2 regions of the Heyndrickxia sp. FSL W8-0496 genome follow, and region 1 is predicted to be linked to the other one. Evidence: riboswitches for the same ligand, from Rfam matches in the RefSeq annotation. Region 1 holds a riboswitch; the other holds the start of a gene.
The links. Region 1 has a riboswitch for glycine ahead of gcvT (glycine cleavage system aminomethyltransferase GcvT). Riboswitches for the same ligand answer to the same signal wherever they lie in the genome.
Positions count from the first base shown of each region.

Region 1 (11,742 bases):
CAATAGATGGAAGGAGTCGGCAATGAGAAATCAAAAAGGTTTTGTTTTCCCTCTCATATTAGGGGTTATATTTATTACCTTTTTAGTCCTAACATCATCCACCCATATTTATTTATCTGAAAAACAATATTTGCATGAAACAAAAAGATATTATATCAGTAATAGTTTAAATGTGATGGCAATAAAAAGCTTAATCAGGCAAATTGAAAATCAAAATTATATGGATAGTGGCACAATTGCATTTAATCAAGGAAAGATTAATTATCATGTCTATCCTCAAGAAGAAGAAGAGAATTATTTAATAAAGATTACTACATCAATAGAGAATGGTCGAGCAATTAAATATCAAGTATTATATAGTATAAAAGACCATCGTCTATTAAAATGGAATGAAAATTAAGGAGAGAAGGAAATAGTGGATAAGCTGTATATCATAGGTTTTATGGGTGCCGGAAAAACAACAATTGGAAAAGAACTTTCCGAACTATTGAAATGTTCTATATATGATACAGATGTTTTGATTGAGATAGAAGAAGGAACAACCATTGCGGAAATTTTTGCAAATAAAGGTGAAGTATATTTTCGCAAAAAAGAAACAGAAATTTTACAAAGGACAGAAGAGTATAAAGGGATTATCACTACTGGAGGGGGAATTATTGGTTCAGAAGTGAATCAACAATTATTAAAAAAATTAGGCTTCACAATATTTTTGCAATGTGATCCTCTTCAGATGGTAAAAAGAATACAAAATGACCCGACACGTCCATTGGCACGGAATAAATCAGAAATGGAAATGATTAATCTATATCAATCAAGATTGCCGTATTATAAGGAAAGTGCAGATATGATTATAGATACCACTAATTTATCCATCCCTGAAACGGTAAAAAAAATTGAAGGATGTATACAAGGATTAGAGCTTGGCAATAATTAAGTATCATAGGGGTGGTGTAAAAAATATGTCTACTAATGATTATGTAAAATATATTACCCAAACCTTTGTGAAGCACTTTGACACGCCAAAATCCGATCGAATCCAATCACGATTGGAACGAAAAGAACAAAAGAATCCATTTCTTTATCGCTGGTTTGGTGTATTGCCCTATTCAATTATCATGCTATTTAAAAGGAAATAGGAGAGTAATCTCTCCTATTTTTTATTATGCTCTTTTCTCAAATCTTGTTGCTACTTAGAGAATGTTTTAACTAATAAAAATAGGTTGAAGACAGCCAAATCCTTTAATTCTATTGAGAAAAAAGCTGTAAACTTAGAAAGAACGCTGTCCTATTATTTAGGTATAAAAGCCGGCAATAAGGCTTTTACAAAAGCACCAAACAATCTTTAATGTATATTATGCTCTTTTCTCAAACCTGTTGCTATTTAGGGAATGCTTTAACTAATTATAATATGCAGAGAATGGCAAGTCCTTCATACGAACAGACTTTATTATAAAGATAGCTACACTACTAGGCTTACAATGAAGATTGTTGATTACTACAATTCAATCCACAATGGAAATGATTATAGTCGTGAATTGTTTGAGTGCCATGGCAATACTTAGGTGTTCCCTCTCTTGTTAGTTCTCTTCATGTATATGATTGTCCATCAAATAAAATAATCCACCATTGATAATTTCAATTGTAATGAAAGGTTCATATTGATGTTTTAACGCTTCTTTTTCTGTTAAATAAGCTTCCGGTTTTTCTTCGATGTCTTCATAAAAATGATCTAATAAAGATAAATCTTCATTCCAACGCTGTGTTGCTTCTTCTGCCCATGAATGATCTTCCTTCATAATTTCCTGTTTTAAAAAATTTTCAATTCTAGTTACACCACTTGTAGGCATAATAATTGGTGTTAAGGTAAAACTTAAATCTGGAATTTTAGGGGATAGCACTTTCTTTGTCAGTTTTTCATGAAATTGTTCAATGAGCATACCGTTAATAAGGTTTAAACCAAATGACCGGAAAACATCACGTTTCCGATCACATTGATAAGAAATTTTTATATTCATTCCTAGCCATGGGTATAAAGGTGTTTGTTGCTTAGGCATAGTTTGAGAGATTTCATATAATCGAATATATTTTGCAAAATTCTTCGTCGATTGAAAAATTTGATGAAGACGAGGAGAACCAAAATGAATGACCTCGCCTTTGATTTGATCAGGAGCTTTTTCTTGATCAGTAATCAGAGTTAATTTCATTGGGTTAGGGATTCCACCTGTTTTCTCTAAATAATGCCAGTAAAAAGGACGATTCATTAATTCTTTATCAAGTTCCTTTGTTAACTGAACGGTTAAGTAACCAGCTTCACTTTCAATAATCTCACACTCGTTTGCTTCAAAATATTGACTAAGATATTGATGAATTTCCTGCTGCTGCACCGAAATTACCTCCTTCTTTTTCTTTCATACTTTCGGCAAACTGTATCATTTCTGTTAAATTATCCATTTTAATTTTCATTTCTCCTTCAGTTCGTGAGTTCTGAAAGATGTCTTGCAAATGATTTTCTAATTTTCCAAACTCCAACCTTGTTAAAATGTCATCTAATTCTCCAATTACACGTTCAAATAAATTTATTTTTTCATAAAGAAGTTTAAGAATGTGATCTTCGACCGTATTTTTCGTAGCTAAATTATAAATATGAACATCTTCTTGTTGACCTAGACGATGTACACGTCCAATCCGTTGTTCTAATCTCATTGGATTCCAAGGTAAATCAAAATTTATCATATGATGGCAGAACTGTAGGTTAATTCCTTCCCCACCAGCCTCGGTTGCAATTAAAACCTGTGCATGTTTTTGGAATAATTCTCTCATCCAGTCCTTCTTCCCACGTTTAAATCCGCCGCGAAACGGAACAGAGCTAATTCCATGTTGCTTTAAAAACCATTGCAAATAAAGCTGTGTAGCTCGATATTCAGTGAAAATAATGACTTTATCATTTATATTTTTTATTAATTCTAAAGTTTTCTCAGCTTTTGAATTTTGTTTAACGGCTTCAATTTTTTTAAATAAAAGTGAAATATGTTCTGTAAAAAGAGCCGATGGATTTTCGTACTTTTTCAACATGTTTTTTAATGTATAGTAGACAGATTCCCTGCTACTGCATGCTTCGCGTTGTAAAGTCATCATAGAAAAACCGCCTGGGCCATATGCCTGATCATTAGTTTTCAATAGTTGGATGGAATCATATAAATCTCTTTCCTCTTTAGAAAAATCAATTAAAATAGTTTTTACATGACGTTTAGTCCACTCAATCCCTGTATCTGTTCTACGATTGCGGATCATTACTTTATTAACTAGTTCTTTTAAGCGTTCTTCATCCTTTGTCGACCTTTCACCACTTTTATATTTTTCAAAAAAGTTCGTTTGACTACCAAGATGACCAGGTTTTAAAAGTGATACTAAATGAAAAATCTCATCAATACGATTTTGGATTGGAGTCGCTGTTAGCAAAAGACAGAACTTTTTTTTGAGATTTTGCACAAATTCATAGTTTTTTGTTTTATGATTTTTTAATTTATGTGCCTCATCAATAATGACTAAATCATAATTTTGCTCGTAAATTTTTTCCCGATGTGGAGATCGTTTTGCGGTATCGATGGAAGAAATCACGCAATCACATTGATCCCAAACATAGCTTTTTTTCTGAGCAACTGCTGGAATATAGAATTTTGTGTTCAATTCAAACGCCCATTGAGAGACTAAAGAGGCGGGAACAAGGATCAACACTTTTTTTACAAGACGCCGGATCATGAGTTCCTTTAAAATTAATCCGGCTTCAATTGTTTTTCCTAATCCAACCTCATCTGCCAAAATGGCTTTACCATTCATATTTTCAACAACCTGTTTTGCAACTTCTAGCTGGTGTGGCAAAGGCTTTAAGTTTGCTAAGTGTTTTGTGCATTGTAATCCTTCAAACTCAGGTATAATTTGTTGTTTTTCCATCTGGATTGCTAAATCATATAATTGCCAATTTCCCCAGGGACCATCCTTTACGAATCGATCTGCTAAACCCTTACTCCATGAGTGATCAAAATTTATTTTTATTGACATAAAACCACCTCATCATTCAATCCGATATAGATATATATGAATAATAGACGAACAAAAAAATAATACATATAATAAATGTTCGTATTTTAGTGTTATAAATAAAATGTATGCCTTTTCTTGCGAGAATTCTTTTGTAAAAGGTGTATTTTTTGTTCGAAAATGCTAGAAAAATGATTGCTGAAAATAATGAATAATGATAGGATGGATATAGCTTGAAAAGGATTTAAAAATGAATAAAAAGCTTATTTTAGTAGTATATCCATTTTTCAATTAAATATAGGCGAATGATTACAGGGGGAGAGATCGCTTAAGTGCGACGCCGAAGGAGCAAATAATAAAGAATTATGAATCTCTCAGGCAAAAAGACTCTTGTATGACGCAACTCTGGAGAGTGCTTTCTATTTAGGAGCCACCAAAGGGGAAATCCTTTTCATATGTTTCAAAGCAATCGTATCGGAACAAATGTGAAGGTAAACTTTCAGGTGCCAGGACAGAGACTAATTTAAAAATTGGTTTTCTCTGTCCTTTTTTATGTCTAAATCTTTGAAATTAATTGAAAGTGGAAGAAAGCCAAATTTAATTATATTGATAGGGGGATCATCAATGTCAGAATTAAAGAGAACACCATTATATGATGTATATAAAGAATATGGTGGCAAAACAATTGATTTTGGTGGATGGGAATTGCCAGTACAATTTTCGAGTATTAAAGAAGAACATGAAGCAGTTCGTACGAAAGCTGGTTTATTTGATGTATCCCATATGGGTGAAATAACGGTTAAAGGAAAAGACAGTACAGCATTTTTACAAAAAGTCATGACAAATGATATTTCAAAGATTGCCATTCATGGTGCACAGTATAATGCCATGTGCAATGCAAATGGTGGTACTGTTGATGATCTATTAGTTTATAAGTATTCAGATGAACATTACCTCCTTGTAGTGAATGCCAGCAATATTGAAAAAGATTTTAACTGGCTAAAGGAACATGTGGAAGGTGATGTCGCTTTAGAAAATATTTCTTCAAGCATTGGTCAAATTGCTATTCAAGGTCCCCTTGCAGAAACGATTCTACAATCGATTGTGAATGACATGAATTTGGCCGATATTAAATTTTTTAAATTTAATCCTGAAGTGAGTATTAAAGGGATAACAGCATTAGTTTCTCGTACAGGGTATACGGGTGAAGATGGCTTTGAAATTTATTGTCGTGCAGGGGATACCATTTCATTATGGAAGGAACTATTAGCTGCCGGAAAGGAAGAAGGGCTACTTCCTTGTGGCTTAGGAGCTAGGGACACTCTTCGTTTTGAAGCAACCTTGCCATTATATGGTCAAGAATTAACTGCGGAAATCAGTCCCCTTGAAGCTGGGATTGGATTTGCTGTGAAAACGACTAAGGACGCTGACTTTATTGGAAAGTCCGTATTAAAAGAACAAAAGGAAAAAGGTTTAACTAGAAAAATCATAGGAATTGAAATGATTGATCGTGGAATTCCACGTCATGGATATAAAATCTTCTCAGGAGCCGAAGAAATTGGCTGGGTAACAACAGGAACACAGTCCCCTACATTGAAGAAAAATATTGGTTTAGGTCTTGTTGATATTCAATTTACAGAACTAGATCAAGAGATCGATATTGAAATTCGTAATAAACGTTTAAAAGCAAAAGTAATACAAACACCATTTTATAAACGACCTAAAAAATAGGATGGGAGAGAGATATATGACAAAGCATCGTTATCTACCGATGACAGAGCAGGATAAGAAAGAAATGCTTCAAACAATAGGGGTTGACTCTGTTGATGAGTTATTCAGTGATATACCAGAAAAAGTCCGTTTTAATGGATTATATAACATAAAAGAAGCAAAATCTGAAAGCTCCTTACTTAAAGAATTAAGTCAAATGGCAGCAAAAAATATGGATGTAAAGCAAAATATTTCATTTTTAGGTGCTGGTGTTTATGATCACTATATACCAACGATTGTTGATCATGTCATAAGTAGATCTGAATTTTATACGGCGTATACGCCATACCAACCGGAAATTTCTCAAGGTGAATTACAAGCAATATTTGAATTTCAGACCATGATATGTGAATTAACAGGTATGGATGTAGCAAATTCATCTATGTATGATGGAGGAACAGCGTTAGCCGAAGCAGCAATGCTCAGCTGTGGCCAAACACGTAGAAAAAAAGTCCTTATTTCTGAAACTGTTCACCCGGAATCACGTGAAGTCTTAAAAACATATGCAAAAGGTCAGTATATTGATGTGGTTGAAATTCCACATGAAAATGGTGTGACAGATATAAAGGCATTAGAAAGAGAAATTAATGAAGATGTAGCAGCAGTGATTTTACAATACCCTAACTTCTTTGGAAGAATTGAACCATTAAAAGAATTCGAGCCTATAGTCCATCAACACAAAGGTTTATTTATTGTTTCGAGTAACCCTCTAGCATTGGGTGCTATTACCCCTCCAGGAAAGTTTGGTGCAGATATTGTCGTCGGCGATGCTCAAGTGTTTGGCATTCCACAAAGCTTTGGAGGTCCACATTGTGGGTACTTTGCAGTTACTAATAAATTAATGAGAAAGGTGCCAGGACGATTAGTTGGAGAAACAGTTGACGAAAATGGGAAAAGAGGCTATGTATTAACTCTTCAAGCCCGTGAACAGCATATTCGCCGAGATAAAGCAACATCTAATATATGCTCGAACCAAGCATTGAACGCATTAGCAGCTTCAGTAGCCATGACAGCCCTTGGAAGAAAAGGTGTGAAAGAAATGGCGGTTCAAAATATCCAAAAAGCCTGTTATGCGAAAAAAGCATTTTCTCAAAATGGTTTTGAACTTGTATTGGATGGACCAAGCTTTAATGAGTTTGTCGTGAAATTAAATAAGCCTGTTAAAGAAGTAAATAAACAATTGCTTGCAACAGGAATTATTGGTGGGTATGACTTAAGCAAAGATTATCCGAAAATGGTTAATCATATGTTGATTGCTGTTACTGAGTTACGTACAAAAGAGGAAATTGATCAATTTATTAAAGAATTGAGGGATAGCCATGAATAAGGTGGATCAACCATTAATTTTTGAACTCACAAAACCTGGCCGAATCGGTTATAGTCTTCCTGAACTTGATGTTCCTAATATTGACATTAGTGAATATTTTTCAGCTGAATATATTCGTGATGAGGAGCCCAATCTACCAGAAGTATCTGAATTAGATATTATGCGTCATTATACTGCTTTATCAAAGAAAAATCATGGTGTAGATTCTGGATTCTATCCTCTCGGTTCATGTACGATGAAATATAACCCTAAAATAAATGAATCTGTTGCTCGTTTTCCAGGATTTGCTCATATTCATCCACTCCAAGATGAAGACACAGTTCAAGGTGCATTAGAATTAATGTATGATCTTCAAGAGCATCTTATTGAAATAACTGGTATGGATGAAGTCACTTTACAGCCTGCAGCTGGAGCGCACGGGGAATGGACGGGATTAATGATGATCCGTGCTTATCATGAAGCAAATGGTGATGTAAATCGAACGAAAGTGATTGTACCAGATTCTGCTCATGGAACCAATCCGGCATCAGCTACAGTAGCAGGTCTTGAGACGATTACTGTAAAGTCTAATGAGAATGGATTAGTAGATTTAGAGGATTTACGAAAATTAGTTGGTCCTGATACAGCTGCATTAATGTTAACCAACCCAAATACTCTTGGGTTATTTGAGGAAAATATTTTAGAGATGGCTGAAATTGTTCATGGTGCTGGTGGAAAATTATACTATGATGGGGCAAATTTAAATGCTGTCCTTTCGAAAGCACGTCCTGGCGACATGGGATTTGATGTTGTTCATTTAAATCTGCATAAAACCTTCACTGGACCACATGGTGGTGGTGGACCAGGTTCAGGTCCGGTAGGTGTGAAAAAGGATTTAATTCCATTCCTACCTAAACCAGTATTGGTTAAAGAAGGCGATCGATATACATTTGAATATGATCGTCCACAATCAATCGGTCGTGTAAAGCCATACTATGGAAATTTTGGCATTAATGTTCGAGCATATACATATATTCGAACAATGGGACCAGATGGACTTAAAGCAGTAACTGAAAATGCAGTAATCAATGCCAATTATATGATGAGAAGATTAGCAGAATACTATGATCTTCCGTATGATCGTCACTGTAAGCATGAATTCGTTCTTAGTGGGAAGCGTCAAAAGAAATTGGGGGTACGTACATTAGATATTGCCAAGCGTCTTTTAGATTTTGGTTACCATCCACCAACTATTTACTTCCCATTAAATGTTGAGGAATGTATGATGATTGAGCCTACAGAGACAGAATCGAAGGAAACCTTGGATGCTTTTATTGATGCAATGATTCAGATTGCGAAAGAAACGGAAGAAAATCCTGAGATTGTGCAAGAAGCTCCACATACTACAGTCGTAAAACGTTTAGATGAAACCTTAGCTGCACGTAAACCAGTTTTAAGATATGTAAAATAATATAAAAAAATGCTTTTTTCTATAACTTTGCTGCCTGTAGTTGGGTTTTTACAAAAGCAACAAACTATACGAAAATAGCCAAAATAAAAGACCTCTTTTTTAATGAAGAGGTCTTTTTACTTATAAGTTATTTAGATTTTATTTTTCCAGTCCATTTTTTAAATCCGCCTTGTAATTGATAGAGCTCACGATAGCCTTTTTTATAAAGCATTTGGGCAGCTCGTCCACTACGCATTCCGCTTTGGCAATATAAATAAACAGGCTTATCTGGACGGATTTCTTTCATTCTCATTTTTAATTGGGAAAGAGGGATGTTTCTTGAACCTAGTATATGTCCTCCATCAAACTCATTTGCTTCCCGTACATCAATTAATTGCGCTTTCCTATAACCTGCTTTGAACTCTTCTTCACTTAAAGTTTTTACCGCTTTCTTTTGGGAAAAATAATTAAAAAGAGTGTATGCAATTAAGGCTATGATTACAATAATAAGAAAATATAAACTTCCCACTAGTCTTTCTCCTTTCTACGAGGTAACACTATCTTCTATTATATTCATCAATAGACTTGGAATCAAAACTTTTTCATATAAAAATTTTTTATTTTCATTTTTTATGTGTTCAGAGTAGATATCATCGGGGTTTGTACAGGGATAATATTATGCAACCAGTAAAATTGATTGAAAATGTTCCTTTTTAATACTAAAACACATTTTTTCTCCTTTTTTCTACTTATTTTATTTGTTTCATGATTTGACAAAAAAGAACAATGTTAAACACTTGCGCAATATATAGTATTTGTGGTAGTGGTTCAGATACTATATATTGTATTTTGTTGTTGATTTTCAATGGTTGGTTATGGTAACTTTATTAAGGAGAAAACAACGAGAATAAAAACTTGTAGGAGTAAAATGATAGAAAGATAGAGGGAGTTGTCTATATGTCTGTTGCGTTAACAAGTGAATTGAAAATTAACGAGGAACAATTAAATAAAGCGATTAAATTGTTTCCTCAAGTACATCCAGTGACCCCTGATATGCGCATTACCCATAAAGGTGTTTCACGTTTAGTAATGATTGATCGTTATTCATTTAAAGATACGGAAAAGATCACATTAGCAGAGGGAGACTTCGTTGTCCTGACGATTAAAGAAGATCCAAAATTTCCTGCACGTGGTTTAGGGTTTATCAAACATATTAATTGGGAACAGAAAACTGCTGATGTACAAGTGGACGAAGAATATCGCAGTGCTTTAGATGATCCGAAAGAAATGGAATCTGGATTAATAACAAGACCACTAGATATTATCGAAAAACCATTAGAAGTGTTTTATGAGCAAATTGCTAAAAGGAACGCAACAGGCTTAGCTTCAGTAGAAAAAACAGAAGAAAAACGTCAAGAGTGGTTTGAAAAGTTTTATCAAGAGCTAGTAAACTTAAATTTTGTACCTGCTGGACGGGTTTTGTATGGTGCAGGGGCAGATACTGAAGTTACTTATTTTAATTGTTATGTCATGCCTTTTGTTCCTGATTCTCGAGAAGGTATATCTGAACACCGTAAGCAAGTTATGGAGATTATGAGTCGTGGTGGCGGTGTGGGAACAAACGGATCGACTTTACGCCCAAGAAACACATTAGCAAAAGGGGTCAATGGTAAATCCTCAGGTTCAGTTTCATGGCTTGATGATATTGCTAAGCTCACTCATCTTGTAGAACAAGGTGGATCAAGAAGAGGCGCTCAAATGATTATGTTGTCCTCATGGCATCCTGATATTGTTGAGTTTATCATTTCAAAGATGCAGAACCCGAGAATCCTACGATTTTTAATAGAAAACACCAAGGATGAATCGATTAAAAAACATGCGAAGGACAAGCTGAAATTCACTCCTTTAACAGAGCAAGAAAAGGCGATGTATCAAGGGATTATTAATTATAAGACAATCCCTGGATTAGGTGGTTTTAGCGAAAGCATCATTAAAGAAGCGGAAGATAAATTACGTGAAGGCGGAACATACACGGTCCATAATCCGGAATTTTTAACTGGTGCGAATATATCCGTTTGCTTAACGAAAGACTTTATGGATGCAGTTGAAAATAATGAGGATTATGCTTTACGCTTCCCGGATGTTGAAAATTATAGTGCCGAAGAAATGGAACTCTACAATACGAAATGGCAAGAAATCGGCGATGTTCGCGAATGGGAAAAGCTTGGTCATAAAGTGAGAACCTATCGCAAAATTAAAGCAGAGGAACTTTGGAACTTAATCAATATATGTGCTACTTACTCAGCTGAACCAGGGATCTTCTTTATCGATAATGCGAATGACATGACAAATGCCAAAAGTTATGGACAAAAAGTAGTAGCGACAAATCCATGTGGTGAGCAGCCACTTGCTCCATATTCTGTCTGTAATTTAGCAGCTGTCAACTTAGCTGAGATGGCGAACAAAGAAACAAAGACAGTTAATTTTGATAAATTAAAGCGTACCGTTGAAATAGGTGTACGCCTTCAAGACAACGTGATTAATGCAACACCTTATTTTCTTGAACAAAATAAAAAACAAGCATTAGGTGAACGTCGTGTAGGACTTGGTGTTATGGGCTTAGCAGACTTATTGATCTATTGTGAAAAGGAATATGGTTCAGAAGCAGGGAATCAACTAGTAGATCAAGTAATGGAGACTATTGCAACGACTGCTTACCGTGCATCAATTGAGCTAGCAAAGGAAAAAGGTAGCTTCCCATTTTTACAAGGAGAAACTACTGAAGAAACGAATCAATTACGTGAAGCATTTATTCATACAGGATTCATGAAGAAAATGCCTGAAGATATTCGACAATCGATCTTAAAACATGGAATTAGGAATTCCCATTTATTAACTGTCGCACCTACTGGATCTACTGGTACTATGATTGGTTGTTCAACTGGCCTTGAACCTTATTTCTCATTTACGTATTATCGAAGTGGACGTCTTGGAAAATTTATTGAAGTAAAAGCAGAAATTGTTCAAGAATATTTAACAAAAAATCCAGATGTAAACCCTGAGCAATTACCTGAATGGTTTGTTACTGCGATGGAGTTAGCCCCAGAAGCACATGCTGATGTACAATGTATCATTCAACGATGGATTGATAGTTCAATCTCAAAAACGGTTAATGCAC
Region 1 is NZ_JBBOXX010000001.1:1,917,798-1,929,539, forward strand. Features, by position in the region: gene comGF (competence type IV pilus minor pilin ComGF) at 1-6, shown strand, start outside; gene comGG (competence type IV pilus minor pilin ComGG) at 23-400, shown strand; gene NST63_RS09680 (shikimate kinase) at 416-934, shown strand; gene NST63_RS09685 (YqzE family protein) at 960-1,136, shown strand; gene NST63_RS09690 (YqhG family protein) at 1,578-2,384, opposite strand; gene NST63_RS09695 (DEAD/DEAH box helicase) at 2,353-4,059, opposite strand; glycine riboswitch at 4,344-4,438, shown strand; gene gcvT (glycine cleavage system aminomethyltransferase GcvT) at 4,663-5,769, shown strand; gene gcvPA (aminomethyl-transferring glycine dehydrogenase subunit GcvPA) at 5,786-7,135, shown strand; gene gcvPB (aminomethyl-transferring glycine dehydrogenase subunit GcvPB) at 7,128-8,585, shown strand; gene NST63_RS09715 (rhodanese-like domain-containing protein) at 8,713-9,093, opposite strand; gene NST63_RS09720 (vitamin B12-dependent ribonucleotide reductase) at 9,522-11,742, shown strand, end outside.

Region 2 (11,742 bases), 880 kb from region 1:
CTGTACATACTTTTTCTCATAAATAAATAGTTTAGGACATGGTATCCCATTTTCATATAAATAGGCATGCTGGTTCAAAGATCGTTCCAATCCATCTAACATATCGTCTGGATAACGTTTTTTATTGTATTGCTTTACAAAAAAGTTCCCCTTATCCGTGTATATTTTCCATTTATAATTCAAATAACCTTTATTCATTTTTATATCGCCCAAAATATTAAATTTATACCTCATTGTAAGTGTAATAAAAATATCTTCTTTAATTTGTTCACAAGTTTTTTCTTCCATGTTCATTTCCCCTAATGGATATTTAATATTTTATTTATATTTATTAATATCGTCATTTTGAGGATAACGATATCCGATAAATCAATAATATTACAACTAATCTGAATCTTCCATAGCCCCTTAATGATATAAATTCACATCGAATATAAGAAAAGGACCGTCTTAATAAGCGGCCCCGAGGATTTCAATTGTTACTATCAATCTAATTCAATCACATAGATAATATTATCTTACTTACGTTTGCGCAATAAACTAATCAAAGCAAGTAATATAGCAATAACTGAAAGCACTATTGGTAGCCAATTCGTGCTCGCATTATCCGCTTCTGTTTTATTGCTTTCTTTGTGTTCAGAATGACTGCTTTCTGCATGAGGTTTTACTGAGTCGCCTTCTTGGATTTTTGTTATTGAAGCAGGCTCATCAGATCCAGCAGGTCCAACCCATTCTACCACTGACCCATCTTGATATGTTTGTAGTGCCTTCCAGCTCACTTCCCCTGGCTTACTCGGGTTTGCACCGATAAAAGAAAACTCAACAAATTCTCCTGACTTAATCCCACCATTATTCGCTTTCCAAACAACAGCAGTGATCTTATCCTTTTTGTTTTTTTCTAATTGATAATCCCATCCAGTCATTGGAAGTACCGAAACAAGATCAACATCTTTGGGAACTTCGAGCTTAATTTCTGTTGTATTGATCTCTTTTTCTACTGGTACTCGAACAGTATATTTTTCATATGCATTGGTTGTACTTACATCTGGTTGTACGGTTACATGTGCATCTGCTACCAAAGGTACGATAAGAAATAATGCGAACATCATTAATATGATTGACATGATTTTACTTTGTTTTTTCATTGCACTTTCCTCCAAACAATTAATTCATCTTTATTCATTTCTACTTAAATTGACAAATACTTGATCCTTCCACTCTTTACTCTCCATTTCAGAATACTCTGCCTGTATCGTCATATCCCAAGTACCTGACATTGTAAATGGTAGTTCAACCTGATAAACTCCATCTTTTTTAAGTGTTGCTATAAAAGGTCCAGATTTCATACCATGCTTAGGCATTTCCATAGAAACTTGTACTCTATCAGGCGCATGATTTTCAGAAGCAGGAAATGTTAATGTCATCTTTTGATCTCCCGCTTGTAATTTAGCGATTTTCACTTGAACTTTTTCTTGTCCAGAGGTTAAAACACTATTATAAGGTTTGCTTGGTATTGGATATGCAGATTGGCTTAGCCAAACACCCAAAAATATTATCACCAATGCAATTAGCCATTCGATCCGTAGTATTCGTGGAGTGGAAAATCGCCCAATCTTTTTCCATTTTAATGTCTGATACAATGCAAATAGTAGCATTAATACGACAAGAAAAATTTTAACAAATAAAATCGTACTCCAATTTCCCCACTCTGTAATGACTGTGGACCATCCCGTTTGTAAAATGACCATAATGATTCCAGAGATAATGACCATTATTGAAGCTGTTAGAACATTTTTTACGAAAAACGAACGGAATGTAGTCGATAGTTTTTCCTTAGAGAACAATTTATTTCTAATTAGATAGATTACTAAATAGCTCAAGGCACCAACCCATAATGCGATTGATAGTTGGTGAATAATCCGTGGAACTGCAGCTATATAAGGATGCTCCATTCCCCAAACATGCCCGCCAAATGCAGGTATAATAACCAGTAAAAGCCAAATAACTAAATACCATGCTTCCACCATTTCAGGTATGAAAAGTAATATGATAAGTAGAAGCTGAACTGCAACCATAACAATGAAAGGAAAATGAATTAATAAATCCCATCGTCCATGGATGATCGTTTGAAATAAGCCATCAGGTAATGATAATGTGTAAATCAGCAATTCCAATATAGTTCCTAGTAATAGAATGAAAGAACTTATTAGTTTAACTTTTTTTGGTAATATATCTTGTTCTACGAATTTTTTCCTTTTAGCTATAAAATGAAACCAATATAATCCTCCTCCTATTAATAAGAGGATTTCAACAATTGTTCTAGTTGCTACTAAAAGAGGAATGGAACTTCCGTCTTTTGATTTAATTGATTCCGCCCCACCTTTTGTTTCCTTACCAACCGCAAACATATATGATCCGCTAACAGGGTGGCCATCTAAGGATACAACACTCCACTGTACGGTATAGGTTCCTTGCTTAAGGTTTGGCAAATTTATATGTAAAATCTTGGAACGTTTCTCTCCGCCAACGGATTGTTTTGAAATTACAGGCTTTGCATTCCAATCATATATCGTAACATCTGCCAAATCTTGTTCAATCGGTTCATTAAAACGAAGTTCTAAAAACTTTGGAGAAGAGTCGGTAACCTCCATCTTTTCAGGTGTCGTCTCAATAAGTGTAGAGTGTGCCTCAGCTTTTGGTGCCTGAATAAATATAAGCAAAAATCCGATAAATAATGTAAAGAATATAGGTAAAACATTTTTTATTTTTTTAATAAGTGTCCCCTCCTTATCTAGTAATCTTTTTTGCTCTGGAAACACTTGTATTTAATGATTGTGACATCCAGTATCACCATTCATTTTTTTTGCTACCACTTCCATTGCCTCTTGAAATCCATAAATATTCCCACCAAAACCTTTTACAAATTTTTCAGCATGGTCTCGGTTTTCAAAAGTAATAATGTGCGGCTGGCAGCAGGAAATATTCAAGCAGGTATCCAAAACATACCATGTTAGGAGTGCACTAATTGTTGTATTGGTGAAAAAGTCATGACAAATTGCTTGTAGTACTTCATCTCCTAATTGACGATGTCGTAATAAACCACAATGTGCACAGCAGGCTGTTTCGATTTTGTCATTGGCAAGAATTAAGCGATACGCCATTTTCTGATTATTTGGTTTGTGGCAAAAAACACAATGGCTATGATCTGGTAAACTAGACTCTTTCTTTTCAATTAAGGAAATTCCACCAAATGTTTTCGTCACTAACCCTTCTTCAACTAATGGTTTAATATCCCGATATATCGTCATTTCTGATACATTAAATTGTTCGCTAAGTTCACTAATCTTCAATGTTTTCTTCATTTGGATAAGTAATTTTATTTCTCTTTGTCTTTCGATTGGTAACAATACAATCACCTCTCTTTTAACTTTATGTTCCCTTTTAACAAACAATCACAATAAAAAAGCAAAGCTTCTGTTTACCTTTTCCCATTATATACTAAAATCAACTATATACTTGTGATATTTATGTGAACTTATGTTGTAATCAAACATAATATAACAAATAAAAAAAAGATTCCCATAATGTGAGAATCTCTATTTTAAAAAAATTGTTCTAAGTCTTTTCAGTTACCGGATAAATACAGGTGCCAATTATGCTTTTTCCGTCTTCGGAAAGTTTTTCATACTTAAGGATTTTCTCTACTATTGTATCTCGCAATATAAGTCGATTAGATGCGAGCATATAATAACAAAGTCCTTCATCCTTTCCTCCTATCCTAAAAAAGGCTGCAATAGATCATTCTATTAACAGCCTTCTAGATTAATGGTTTATTTTATCAATTGCTTGGTCTCCATAACAACCACACTGCTTAATCCAACTAATCCGATTAAATTCGGAATTGCCATGAGGCCATTAGCTATATCAGAGAATGTCCATACAATTCCAAGCTTTAAATTTGCTCCAATTGCTATCATCATGATAAATATATAACGATAATAACGAATCGCTTGACGACCAAATAAATACTCGATACATTTTTCGCCATAGTAAGACCAGCCTAAGATGGTAGAATAGGCAAATAAAATAATAGCTATTCCAAGTACCATACTTCCCGCTTGTCCAAATACTGATTGAAAAGCTAAAGTAGTTGCTTCAACTCCTGTCTTTCCTGACTCCCAAGCACCTGTTGTAATTAACACAAGGCTTGTAATGGTACAAACAATGAATGTATCTAAAAAGGTTCCCGTCATTGAAACTAGGGCTTGTTTTGCCGGAATATCTGTTTTAGCTGCTGCTGCAGCAATCGGTGCACTTCCTAATCCCGCTTCATTGGCGAATACTCCTCTTGCCACCCCCATTTGAATTGCTGAAGCAATGGTTGCTCCAACAAAGCCACCAGCAGCAGCCGTTCCATTAAACGCACCAGAAAAAATTAGTGAAAACGCCTTTGGAACTTGATCCAGATGATAAATGATAATAATTAAACCTGCTATAATATATACAAAGGCTTTAATGGGAACAAAATAGCCTGTCACCTTGCCTATCGCTTTTACTCCTCCTAGGATAACAATAGCAATAAATATCGCCATTACTATACCACTAATTAAGGGTGAGACTGAAAAATTAATTCTCATTGCCTCAGCTACGGAATTAGATTGTACTAAATTTCCTATCCCAAAAGAGGCGGTGGCACCAAAAATAGCAAATAAAATCGCTAACCATTTTTGCTTAAGCCCTTTTTCTAAATAATACATGGGACCACCTGAATATTCCCCATTTGAACCAATGATACGATATTTTACAGCTAGAATGGCCTCTGAATATTTGGTAGCCATGCCAAAAAGCGCTGTGACCCACATCCAAAAAACTGCACCTGGACCACCAATTGTTATAGCCGTTGCCACTCCGGCAATGTTACCCATACCAATCGTTGCTGCCATCGATGTCATAAGTGCTTGGAAATGACTAATATCTCCTGTCGTGGACTGATCCTCTGTTCGACCAAAAGCCAGTCGAAGAGCATGAAATAATTTACTAAACTGTAAGCCTTTCAGACGTACAGTAAGAAGAATTCCTGTACCTACAAGCAGGATTAATGTTGGAATTCCCCATACATAATCATTGATGTGATCTAACACTTGACTTACTCTTTCCATATCTATTCTCCTTTACAAAATAAAAAACCACTTCATCTAATGAAATGGTCTCTGGAGAACAAGGCAAAGAAAAATAAACCGATTCGGTATCGGTCTTTCTCACTTGTCTCTGTCCTTTTTACCTGAGAGATTATCCCGTCTCTATTAAAAGACGGATTTACTCCTTCGGTGCTCGTTTTCCTCCAATGGGAGGGAGTCTCTCCAGAGATTCGTCCCCGTATAGTTTACTTAATGTTTAAGACCTGAGAGTTTCAAAGCTGTCCGACCAGCTCCTTGCCCCATCGGTAGGTCAGATACGACCTTCTCCTACACGGTTCATCCGAATGCTATGAAATTAATAAAATTAATTATAAACGTATAAAACGATAAGTCAAGAATGATAATTTGGTAGAATAATATTTTTGATAAGATGGTTCCATCCACTTTTTGTAAAAAAACTCTTTCAATCGATTCTTTTGGATTGTAAAATAATGTTCAGAATGTAAAAACACAATTCGGTTGGTAGTCCGAATGCATCACATATGATGTCAGTAACCTTCCCCTCCTCGGGATGTCCGTCATTCTAATATTTATTAGAGGAGGGACTATCATGAAGTTAACCATATACTATGATGGTCAATTTTATGTAGGACTTGTTGAAACTGTATCGAACCATCATTTAAAAGCCTATCGTTATATTTTTGGAAATGATCCTAAAGATCATGAAGTATTAGACTTTATTTATCAAGACTTACCTCGGTTAATTGCAAACCAGCAACAAAAAGGAATACCGGTTGAAAAAAAATCTTTAAAGAAAATTAATCCAAAGAGACTTCAAAGGATGGTATCAAAAGAATTAAAGCAAATAGGTACTTCACCAAAGGCACAGGATGCTATAAAAGAAGAGTACACACAACGTAAAAAAGAAAAAATAATAAGAAACAAACAATTAAAAGAGGAACAAAAGGAATTAAAAAGAAAGTTAAAAATTCAAAAGAAGAAAAATAAACACAAAGGTAGATAACATGATTTCAAGCTAACTAACAATTAATATTGTTAGTTAGTTCTTTTTAGTGCTCATTTGCAAAACACTGTTACCAAACTCCCTGCCCTACTTTAATTGGTTCAAAGCTTCTTCCTTTCCCAAACTAAACCCTTCAAATAATTGTCCTCCAAAGGGTTCTAAAATGTGATTAACTAGACGTATCACCTTATTTTTATCTCCCGTTTTATAATAAGTATCAAACGCATCTACAAATAATTCAGCAAAATGAATATCATAATTTTTTAATGCCCGAACGGTCCATTTGGATGTACCGACCCAGTGTTGATTCGTTCGCAAAACAAATTCACTTACCAATTCAGCTAACCTATTTGCAATAAATATTCCTTCTTCTCGATTCAAACAACCAATATAATCTTCCAGTGTATCCGTTAAAAAATATCGTTTTATACGTATGATCTCCTCAGACCACTTTTCGGGTCCATGCGCTAAAAGTACATTCGCTTCATTTTTAATTGTCTCGATGATTCCTTCGTCTTTTATTACAATCCCTTCTGAAACCATTTTTGGTAAAGAAGGGATTGCTCTGTCCCTATCACTATGAAAAAAAACTTGATAAGATGTTAAGTTATGTACAAAAGCTTCAATTGCCCAACCATACTCTATGAAAGATTCTCGATACGAAGAAGAAAAGTTTTTATCAAAAATCACAACATCAAGATCAGATGTTTTCGTTTCTTCATCACGAACAACACTACCTGCCAAAACTGCAGCTTGGCACTTAGGAAAATACCTATTTACATATTTTAATGCAGCATCCTTAGGACTTAACCTCATTTTCATCACCTCAACAAAAATTAATCTATACATATGCTTATTTCGTCATCATACCTTTTACTTCATCGATTGCTTTTGTTTCATTTACTTTTTTAAAAGCCTCGATACTATCAATAAAATAGCTTTTAGCCTTCATTTGCTCTCCTTTTGAATTGAATATTTCTCCAAGGCCACGACAAGAACATCCCAGACAAATCATGTCTTGGGATAGATGTGCAAAGTGTAGTGATTCTTTCATATATTTTTCAGCATTAAGGTAATCTTTTTTATAGAGACTGTTTTTGTAAAGATTGTTGCTTTTGTAAAAGCCCTATTGCCGGCTTTTACACCTAATAAAAAATTCAGCGGTTCTTATGAGCTTGTAGCTCTTTTCTCAGTGAAATAAGGGGGTGAAACCTTTTCAACTGGATATGTATAAATAAATACTTTACTTAAATAGCAACAATATTTGAGAAAAGAGCCTTTATTTAAAAATATCATACCTTGTTCATAAAAATTTGCCGACATTCCTACAAAAAAATCCGGAAAATATTTTTCTAACATTTGTTGTTCATTTTGAAATAGGAGAAGTGCCTCATTAAAATTTTTTGCAAGTCTTTCTACCATTCCAAGTTGATGTAAAGCAATAGCTTCAAATTTTTTATTTAAAGTTGATTGGGCAATTTCGATCAATTCCATATATATTTTTCTTGCCCCATCAAAATCATTATTATGGCTTTTCACATAACCTAACCCATGCAGTATATTACGATATTCCTGCGATTTCTTATCTTGTACTTCTCTTAAACATTCACGATATATTTGCTCAGCCTTGTCTAATTCCCCGTTATCAAAATAAGTAAATGCTTGATTTATTTTCTCATTCATTTTATTCATTGCTTAATTGTATTTCCCCCATTCTTTTCTTTATAAAATAACGCTTTTAAAGCAAATTTAGGTAAAATTAATTGTCTCCTCCATCTTGATGGTTGCTGGATTAATCGATAGAGCCATTCTAGATTTAACTTTTGCCATATTAATGGTGCTCTTTTAACTTTACCTGAAATAATGTCAAGACTTCCCCCTACACCAATCGCAATCTTAGCATTCAGCTTATTTTTATACTTGTATATAAAATGTTCAGCTTTTGGTGCACCTGTTGCAACAATCAAAAAATCAGGTCCTAAAGAATGTATTTCTTCAACAATCCTTTGTTCCTCTTCATCCCTATAAAATCCATGATGCCTACCAAGAATGGTCACTTTTGGGTATTTTGAATGGATGATTTCCATTGTTTTTAAGCTAGTTTGTTCATCTGCCCCTAAAAAATAAAAAGACCATTTTTTCAGATTTCCCATTTCTAGTAACCTAATTAACATATCACATCCAGTCACTCTTTCCGGAAGCTGCTCCCGTTTTATCCTAGATACCATAATAATCCCAATACCATCCGCTGTAACCAGCCCAGCTTCATCAATAATTTTCCTTAATTGCTGATCACTTTGGTATGACATAACGATTTCAGGATTACCAGTAACTACATGAAAGAGCTCTGATTTGTTTCTATTTACAACATCATTTAGAATTTGTAGACTCTCATTTAATGTAAGTTTTGGAAATGAGATTCCCATAATTTTAGCTGATTGATTCATTTTGCCATTCTCCTTTTTTCAGTTCCATTTTTTTACCTCGATCTTCCTACATTCTTTAAAGTCCCACTTTTCTCCTTCATTTAATACTCAAATAAATTTATATACTCAGTTGAAAACAAATTGTTTCAATATCTAATAATTAAATGTTAAAATAAAACTGTAAAAGGTTCTTCATTAAGAAAAATATGGATTATTTAACACCTTTTATTATTTTTATATTTAAGGAGATTAAAAGATGGGACGAGTAGAAGGAAAAATTGCTTTAGTAACTGGTGGAGCATCAGGTATCGGTTTATCAGCAGCTACCTTATTAGCAAAAGAGGGTGCTAAAGTTGTCATTGGTGATTTCAATGTAGAAGGTGCAACTGAAGCCGCAGAAAGAATTATTCATTCAGGTGGAGAGGCAATTGGTATATTTTTAGATGCTTCCAAAGAAGACTCTATCAAAAAAGCGGTGGATATAACTGTTGAAAAATATGGAAAAATTGATGTTCTATATAATAATGTAGGCTTAACAAATCTACAAAAAGATGTAGATGTAGTCAATATGGATCTTGAAGAATGGGATCGATTGATGAATGTCAACACTAAAAGTGTTTTACTTGGGAGTCGATATGCCATACCACATATGATTAAAGCTGGTGGCGGATCGATTATAAATACTGCATCTATGGCTGCTTTTGCAGGAGATGCAACCCGTTCAGCCTATGGAGCATCAAAGGCTGCAGTAGTAAATCTTACTCGTTATATCGCTGCACAGTATGGGAAGAATAATATTCGCTGCAACAGTGTAGCACCTGGACTTATTCTAACACCAGCTGCAAAGAATAATATGCCAGAACCAGTATTAAGTATTTTTGAAAAATACAATGCCCTACCATATCATGGAGAAGCTGATGATATTGGTTATACGGTTCTTTTCCTAGCCTCTGATGAATCAAAATTTATTACTGGACAAACCATCCAAGTTGAAGGTGGCCATTACATGGCAAATCCAAGTATTGCTGATTTTCAAGCGTTAATAGGTTAATAAATTGTTAGGCATCATATATATTTATATGTCTTTATGTTTTCCATGAATATATGGTGTCTAACATGTCCTAGTGACTGCATATCCCAAAAATAAACTTGAAGGCTCTCCTTCTCTTTTTAGTCTTTTTAAATCCTTCCTCCGTGTCAATAATACAAACTGTTTTTGATATCCAAATTCTAAAGTAAGCTGACTTGAAAACAATTGGTCCAGTTACTCCTCTTTCTTCATATTCTGTACCATCAGCTAATTCTGTTTCGGTTCTTATAAACCACTTATTCCCAATTCCGAATTCAATATATTTCAGCGGAATTCCTCCTGTTAAAATAAATTTTCTTTTCCATAGCATTCACTTAACTTCTAATCTTCCTCATTAAATGAACTGTGTTTGCATGATAATTCATTATTCCAGCTAAAAATCAATAACAGGAATATCATTTTCAATATTATTCTTCATATTCCTTAACGCTTTGAGAATATTCGGTTGTGCGTTATCAACTTTTAAATAATTTAATAAATAAATGTATGAATAGATTTGTCTATATCGAAGAAAAAAAGGAATATAAGAAAACCAATCTTTGTTTAGTGAATTCTCTTCTAAATATCCTTCTATAAATGTTTCATAAAAACGACTAGCAAACTCTTGTTTTTTTCTCTTATCTGATGAAGGGATCGTTTGAATGGCATGATACATTGAAATAGCAATGTCATAAACAAACCAATGATATTCAATATCTCCGAAATCAAAAACTATAATCTCTTCTTTATACACATGAAAGTTTTGATGATGGAGATCATGGTGAATAAGACCATAGGATTGTTCATCTTTCGGTAATTTATTTAACTCTTCTAAAAACCAATTCCACTTCTTCAGAATAATCTGTCCAAGATTTTCTGGGTATTCAACTATTATTTTTTCCTTATTCCAATGCTTATAGTGATCTGGTTGATCCTGAAGATAGTTTTTAGCTAAATAATGCATTTTCCCCATTACTTTCCCCCAATTATGTATTAAGGAAAAATCATGATCTATTTCTTGTCTAATCGTTCCCTTTGCTTTTTCAAACGCAATAACGAAATAATTATCTTGATCTGTCTGAACTTCTTCTATTAAATTTCCCATTTGAGATACTATCGGCTTTGCAATAAATAGTCCATTACTTGATAAATAATTCATCCAATTTAATTCCGCTTTTATCGTAGTATAGGAGTGATTTTCACTTGATAAAAATTTAATAATCAAATTTTTATGTAACTTGCATTCATATACATTCTGATCAAATCCACCTAACAGTCGCAGAGATGAAGCATTCGTACCAAACCGTTTTGCACCGATCTCAAGTATTGATATATTCACGTTAATTCACCCTTTTTCTAGATTATTTATCCAAAAGGCATTCATTACATTTTCCGAAATATTCACTATGCAAGTCTTTAAACACTTTTACACTATTTAAAAATGCTTGATTATATTGACCATTGTCCTCTACCGACCAACACGTCGCTAACACAGCATGTGCATAACCCCATAATAGAATTCTTTCTTTATTAAGTTTTAATACTTCTACAAATATATTAATCCTCTTATCTATTACCTCTAACACATTTTCATCTTGAAGATTGTTTAATAAAAACTGGATAATATCATATTCTCTTTCACCAATTAATCCTTTTGGATCGATGGCAGTCCATGAATTATTCCCATCATTCAAGATGTTGTAATGATGAAAATCACCATGAAGTAAAAACAATTTCTCCTTCTTTCTATTCAATAAACTAAAGGTGTTTACTGCGTGATAAAGATCTTCCTTTGAAAATGGACCGAAACCATTAGGGTGCTTATTATAAATTTTCCAAAACTGCTCTTCTCTCTCAGAAATTTTTGGAATATAAGCACTTTTAGGTACATGAGTCCATAATTTTTTAGCTATATTTGCAGCAATATATGTTTTTTCTACATCATTATCTAGAGTAGCAAGTGTATTCCCTGGATATAGCCTTTCTAAAATAAGAATTCCTTTTTCTAGGTCTACATCGAGCATTTTTACCATGCCTCTTCCATCAAATAAAGATAATGCCTCTACCTCTGCTTGAAATTCCTTA
Region 2 is NZ_JBBOXX010000001.1:2,794,167-2,805,908, forward strand. Features, by position in the region: gene NST63_RS14110 (phosphotransferase) at 1-288, opposite strand, end outside; gene NST63_RS14115 (YcnI family copper-binding membrane protein) at 519-1,145, opposite strand; gene NST63_RS14120 (copper resistance protein CopC) at 1,176-2,819, opposite strand; gene NST63_RS14125 (DeoR family transcriptional regulator) at 2,826-3,407, opposite strand; gene NST63_RS14130 (alanine/glycine:cation symporter family protein) at 3,831-5,159, opposite strand; glycine riboswitch at 5,259-5,374, opposite strand; gene NST63_RS14135 (YjdF family protein) at 5,749-6,162, shown strand; gene NST63_RS14140 (nucleotidyltransferase domain-containing protein) at 6,250-6,978, opposite strand; gene NST63_RS14145 (tetratricopeptide repeat protein) at 7,330-7,854, opposite strand; gene NST63_RS14150 (WecB/TagA/CpsF family glycosyltransferase) at 7,851-8,609, opposite strand; gene NST63_RS14155 (SDR family NAD(P)-dependent oxidoreductase) at 8,845-9,639, shown strand; gene NST63_RS14160 (DUF3977 family protein) at 9,710-9,946, opposite strand; gene NST63_RS14165 (phosphotransferase enzyme family protein) at 10,052-10,996, opposite strand; gene NST63_RS14170 (aminoglycoside phosphotransferase family protein) at 11,019-11,742, opposite strand, start outside.
Region 2: it holds a riboswitch for glycine, as region 1 does, so the genes downstream of both, NST63_RS14130 (alanine/glycine:cation symporter family protein) here and gcvT (glycine cleavage system aminomethyltransferase GcvT) in region 1, are expected to answer to the same signal.